Linked DNA regions of Rhodopirellula bahusiensis. The protein of the gene in region 2 binds, or shares a complex with, the protein of the main gene of each other region. Links are inferred from orthologs where the notes say so. Each region holds a gene or a part of one and is shown on either strand. Other genes may lie near its edges.

Region 1 (3,218 bases), on a different replicon or contig from region 2:
TATTTTTCGCGGAGTTCGTCAGTTTTCATCGGGATGTGCGGGTGGGTTCAACGGGGAAAAGATCGGGGATTGAGCCAAGTGGGCTCGCGGTCCATCGTCGGCATGATATCAGTCGATGCCCGACGGGTGACAGGTGCCGAATTTCGGCCCACAATGCCAGCCCGCACAGTGCCAATCGCCGGGCGGCGGCTTCCGCCTCGGTCCGTCGACGAAAAGCATCTGCCGCGAAACGGCCGACTCAACATCACCACTGGATATCGACTTCATGACAGAGCGTATTGAACGACTTGTGCAATCCATCGCCGATTCGGACCAGCAGATGGACGCGATTTTGATCTGCAGCGAAGTCAACGTGCGATATCTCAGCGGATTCACCGGCGACAGCACTTGGTTGCTGGTCCGTCCCGACGGCAAAGCAACGCTGCTGTCCGATCGCCGCTACGAAACCCAAATTGCCGAAGAATGCCCGAACCTGGAAAGTGCGATTCGGCCGCCCAGCCAGACTTTGGTCGCGTTGCTGGCGGAGTATCTGGGCGATTTGTCGCTGAAAACGATTGGCTTCGAGGCTGATCACGTGCAAGTTTCCACGCTTCGGAAGTGGCAGGAACAGATTGAAACGATGGAGTGGGTCGATACCAGCGGATTGGTCGAAACACTGCGTTCGATCAAAGACGCCGATGAGTTGGCCACGATTCGGCGTGCCATCGCGATTGCCGAGCGAAGCTTCCTCAGCGTCACCAACAAACTGACGCCGCAGATGACCGAACTGCAAATCGCTCACGAACTCGAAGCGACGATGCGAAGTCTGGGAGCGTCCGGAGTCGCCTTCGACGTGATCGCGGGGGCCGAACCCAGCGGTGCCCTGCCCCACTATCACCCTCGCAACATTGCCCTGGCAGATTGCCGAACGCTGCTCATCGATTGGGGGGCTCGCGTCGACGGATACTGCAGCGACTTGACCCGGACACTGCACAAAGCCGAAGTGAGATCAACGACCGCCGATCGATTTGAAGCCGCCTACCAAGCTGTTTTGGAATCACAAGAAGCTGCGATCTCCGCCATTCGCGACGGGGTGGAAGCCATCGAAGTGGACCGAGCGGCTCGCCAGGTTCTGCAAAAAGCGGGGCTGGGCGACGCTTTCAAACACGGGCTCGGACACGGGTTTGGATTGCAAATTCACGAGGATCCACGCATGGGCCCGATGTCGACCGAGGTTCTCCGCGAGGGGATGGTGATTACTGTAGAGCCAGGCGTGTATTTCGAGGGCGAATTTGGAATTCGCATTGAGGACGACATCCTCGTCACAGCGGATGGATTTGAGCGTCTGAGCACCCTTCCGAAGGGTCTCGATGATTGTCGTCTTGTTGTGTAAAACGTGCAAACTTAATCTTCACCCACAAAAGGTTGCTCGGATCCCATCTGGATTCGAGAAACATTGGACTTTGCAGGTATCGGACTTCGTATGAAATCGGAAACACCCGACGACGGGGATGTGTTTGACATCGATCGGATTCGCCAGATCGTCGAGTTGATGGAACAACACGAACTGAACGAAGTGGACCTGCAACAGGGCGACGATCGGATCAAACTGACTCGTGGTGGAACAGCTCCCGCCATGATTCCCGCGCCCGCCGCAGTGGCTCCCGTTGCAGCACCTGCGCCGGCCGCCGCTCCCGCTCCGGCCCCAGCTGGTGGCGACGCCGGCGGTGACACTGCCGGGACGATCACCATCAACTCGCCGATGGTTGGCACGTTCTATTCGAAAGCCAATCCTGAATCGCCGCCGTTTGTCAAAGTCGGTGACGTGGTCAACGACGACACCGTGATTTGCATCGTCGAGGCAATGAAGGTCTTCAACGAGATTCCTGCCGAATGCCGCGGGAAGATTGTCGAGGTGCTGGTCAGCGATCAACAAGCCGTCGATTTCGGTAAACCTTTGTTCCGCGTCCAGGTGGACGGCTGAAGTCTATGTTTGAACGAATTTTGATCGCCAATCGAGGCGAGATTGCGCTGCGTGTGATTCGCGCCTGTCGCGAAATGGGTATCGAGTCGGTCGCCGTTTACAGCGAAGCCGACAAGGACTCCATGCACGTCAAGTTGGCGGACCACGCGTACTGCGTTGGCACCAACCGAAGCGCTGACAGCTACTTGAAAATTGATCGCATCATCGCCACGGCCGAAGTGGCCGGCGTCGACGCGATCCACCCCGGTTATGGCTTCTTGGCAGAGAACGCTCAGTTCAACGAGCAATGCCGCAGCAGCGGGTTCGAATTCATCGGCCCCTCGCCAACCGCGATGGACAAACTGGGCGACAAGAACACCGCTCGTTCGATGGCGATCGCGCAAAACGTCCCCGTCGTTCCCGGCAGTGATGGATTGATCGCGGACTTCGATCGAGCCATCGACACCGCGAAAGAAATCGGCTTTCCCGTGCTGATCAAAGCCACCGCCGGTGGTGGTGGCAAAGGCATGCGGGTCGCCGAGACCGAAGACGTTCTTAAGAGCCAACTCGAAGCGGCTCGCAACGAAGCCATCGCGGCATTCGGCAACGGTGGCGTGTACCTGGAAAAATTCATCCAGCAACCGCGTCACATCGAAGTCCAAGTCATCGCGGACTCGCACGGCAACGTGTGCCACCTGTTCGAACGTGACTGCAGCGTCCAACGGCGCCACCAAAAACTCGTCGAAGAAGCCCCCAGCCCCGACCTGCCGCAAGACCGCCGCGAAGCGATCTGCGATGCCGCCGTGCGAATGATCGCTGGTGCGGATTACGCTGGCGCGGGAACGGTCGAGTTCATTGTCGACAAGGACTACAACTTCTACTTCATCGAAGTCAACGCGCGGATCCAAGTCGAACACCCGGTTTCAGAAATGATCACCGGCGTGGACCTGATCCAAGAACAAATTCGCGTCGCCGCTGGTCTGCCGCTGTCGTTCCGTCAAGAAGAACTGACTTGCACCGGCCACGCGATCGAATGCCGGCTCAATGCGGAAGATCCAACGAAGAACTTCCAACCTTGCCCTGGGCAAATCAAATCGATGTTCGTGCCTGGCGGCATGGGCGTTCGATTCGATTCGCATGTGCAGACCGGTTACGTGGTGCCTCCGTATTACGATTCGATGATCGGCAAACTGATCGTCCATCGCCCGACGCGGGAACAAGCCATCGCGACGATGCTTCGTGCTTTGAAGGAACTGCAGGTCGAAGGCATCACCAC
Region 2 (3,059 bases):
CGTCGACATCGACTCGTCGGAACTGAACAAGAACAAACAAGCTCACATCCCAGTTCGCGGCGACGTGAAGGATGTGTTGGGCCAACTGAACAAAATCGTTCAGGCACCGGAAATCGAATCGTGGCAGAAGACCTGCACTGATTTGAAAGCCAAGTACCCGTTGAAGTACGACAACTCGTTCGACGGAATTTTGCAACAGCACGCAATCGCGACGCTCAGCAAAATCACCGCCGACCGCGAAACTTACGTCAGTGTCGGTGTGGGCCAACACCAAATGTGGGCGGCTCAGTTCTTCAAGTTCCGCCAGCCTCGGACTTGGATGAGCAGCTCCGGACTCGGAACGATGGGCTTTGGTTTGCCGGCCGCCATGGGCGTGCAAGCGGCTCATCCGGATGCATTGGTCATCGACATCGATGGCGACGGCAGCTTCCAGATGAACATCCAAGAACTCGCCACGTGCTTCTGCGAAAAACTGCCTGTAAAGGTTCTTCTGTTGAACAACCAACACTTGGGAATGGTGGTTCAGTGGGAAGACCGGTTCATGGACCGCAACCGCGCTCACACTTACCTTGGGCCGATCGATCACGAAGAAGCCAAGGGCAAGAGCACCGCGGATCGCTTCGAATACGCCAGCGACCGCTACCCGAACTTTGTGCAAATCGCAAAGGGCTACGGATGCGGTGCCGCCACGGTCAAAAAGAAAGCGGACCTCGAAGGTGCGTTGCAAGAAATGATTGACCACGATGGTCCTTTCTTGCTGGACGTCGAAGTGCCCTACCAAGAACACGTGTTGCCAATGATCCCCGGTGGAATGACCGTGGACGACATGCTCTTGGACTGATTCTGAAAGTGGAAATGGAAACCGCAGTGGAAAACCCCGCAGTGGAAAAAAACGGGCAAGCGTCCCCTTCATCAACGTCGACCGCAACCGACGCCACACCATCCTCCAACACCCCCAACCGACCCGCGCCAAACACGGCCGGCAATCGGAAACGAGGTGTGCCTGAGGGCGTGTGGCGGAAGTGCGATTCGTGTGGCGCTTCGCTGTTCTACAAAGAAGTTCAGCAGCGTCTGAACGTTTGCCCGCAGTGCGACCACCACTTCTACGTGAGTGCGTGGGAACGCGTGGCTCAGGTGCTCGATGACGGCACGTTCGAACCGATGAACGAACATCTTCGGCCGACCGACCCGTTGGAGTTCCGCGATCGTCGCCCCTATGCCGAACGATTGGTCGGCGAACAGAAACGCACCGGCCTGACCGATGCTGTTTTGACCGGCACCGGCATGATCCGCGCTCGCCGAGTCGCTTTCGCGGTGACCGACAGCGCCTTCATCATGGGCAGCATGGGATCCGTCGTTGGCGAACGCCTGACGCGATTGATCGAGCGTGCCACCGAACAAAACCTGGCGTTGATCATCATCAGCGCTTCCGGTGGTGGTGCTCGAATGCACGAGGGCATCCTGTCGCTGATGCAAATGGCCAAGGTCTCCGCTGCTCTCTCGCGTTATCACGCGGCGGGCGGTTTGTTCATCAGCGTTCTGACGAACCCAACGATGGGCGGTGTCGCTGCCAGCTTCGCATCCCTCGGCGACTTGGTCTTTGCTGAACCCAAGGCCCTGATCGGATTTGCTGGGCCTCGAACAATCAAGGCGACCATCGGCATCGAACTCCCCGAGGGATTCCAAACCAGTGAGTTTTTGCTGGAACATGGATACATCGATCGCATCGTTCATCGCAAATCCCTGAAGACGGAAATCGCGACCGCCATCGACTATTGCGGGAAGTAACTGATGGGCTTGCTCGACTCGATCATGGGCGCGTTCTCGAAAGGCGGCGGTTCGCTGAAGAGAATCGATGTCGAACAACGATTCGAGCGATCACGAACAGCCGCGACGGGAACGATGAGCAACTTCTTCGTTGCTTACGACCTGGAACGCAAGGAGAACGTCGGGGTCAAAATCCTCGATCCAGAAAAGTACGAACTGTTCGAAAGTCGCTTCAAAGGTTTGAACAAACCTTCCGAAGGCGAAATCGCGATGCAGATGAAGCATCCACTGATCGTGAAAACCTTCGAACACGGCATCACCGCGAAGAACCAACGCATCTTGGTGATGGAATACATCGCCGGCGTTGGCATCCAAGATGTGATCGTTCGTAAGAAACGAGAAGTCATCGACGGCAAAGAGATGCTGCTGATGCGCGAGATGGCGGAGTCACTGGCGTACGTGCACGAACAAGGCTTCATCCACCGCGACGTCTGTCCGCGCAACTTCATTTGCACGCCTCCGGAAGAAGGCGAGGAGACCGTCTCGGGCGTGCGGTTGATTGACTTTGGATTGACCGTTCCGGCGACACCGCCGTTCATGGCACCCGGCAATCGAACAGGAACGCCGCTTTATATGTGCCCCGAGATCGTTCGCCGGCGCGCGACCGATCAACGTGTGGATGTGTTTTCACTTGGCGTGACGTTTTACTGTCTGCTGACATTCAAACACCCATGGCAAGGCGAGATCGTCAGCGGTCGAGCCGCTCTGCAACACGACACCGAGACCGCCACGCCGATCTTGGAACGTCGCGAGGACATCCATCCCAAGGTTGCTCGAGTCATCATGCGAATGATCGAACCCAATGTCGACGATCGATTGCCATCGATCAAAGAGTTCTTGTCCCAAACTCGCGGCCTCGACTCCGCCTTCGCCAGCTAGAGATTCGCTCGGCATCTAAGCAGGAATGATTGGGTTGATCCCGTGAGCCGTTTGGGCATTGGCCCGGGTTGTGCGAGAAAACATTGGCTAACGCCAAACGGCTTGAATCTCCGAAGACACTTGCGTACCTGCTTCGCCCTCGGCGAATCTTGCGAGGATGCCTTTCTCGACAACTGCGTGGAAGGGTTCGGTTAAACTGGCTCAGCTCTTCCTCGCCTCTGCGCGCTCCAGGAGCATCGCCTCCCGCCCCCACATCCCACCGTCGACACGGAATCCATCATGCCCAACCGCCGTGACTTTCTCGCTGGCACACTCGCCGCTGCTTCGCTCGCATCGCTGCCTGCCCAAGGCTT

Evidence for each region. Proteins that work in one complex are often made in the same cells at the same time.
Region 1: the proteins of accD (region 2) and accB are in contact, whole or in part, in a solved structure (PDB 8UXZ), measured with the Escherichia coli proteins. The link is inferred for Rhodopirellula bahusiensis from one-to-one orthologs.

What each region holds. Positions count from the first base shown.
Region 1 is NZ_NIZW01000027.1:7,995-11,212, forward strand. Bases 236-3,212 are described here. They hold accB (acetyl-CoA carboxylase biotin carboxyl carrier protein), read left to right. Parts: upstream 236-1,462; coding sequence 1,463-1,963; downstream 1,964-3,212. Other genes in these bases: CEE69_RS25905 (M24 family metallopeptidase), read left to right, coding at 266-1,372; accC (acetyl-CoA carboxylase biotin carboxylase subunit), read left to right, coding at 1,969-3,212. Also shown: alaS (alanine--tRNA ligase), read right to left, coding at 1-29; more of accC, read left to right, coding at 3,213-3,218. UniProt on the Escherichia coli protein: This protein is a component of the acetyl coenzyme A carboxylase complex; first, biotin carboxylase catalyzes the carboxylation of the carrier protein and then the transcarboxylase transfers the carboxyl group to form malonyl-CoA.
Region 2 is NZ_NIZW01000024.1:61,201-64,259, reverse strand. The notes cover bases 1-2,818. They hold accD (acetyl-CoA carboxylase, carboxyltransferase subunit beta), read left to right. Parts: upstream 1-849; coding sequence 850-1,788; downstream 1,789-2,818. Other genes in these bases: CEE69_RS24860 (serine/threonine protein kinase), read left to right, coding at 1,792-2,706; ilvB (biosynthetic-type acetolactate synthase large subunit), read left to right, coding at 1-841. In the rest of the region: CEE69_RS24855 (sugar phosphate isomerase/epimerase family protein), read left to right, coding at 2,986-3,059.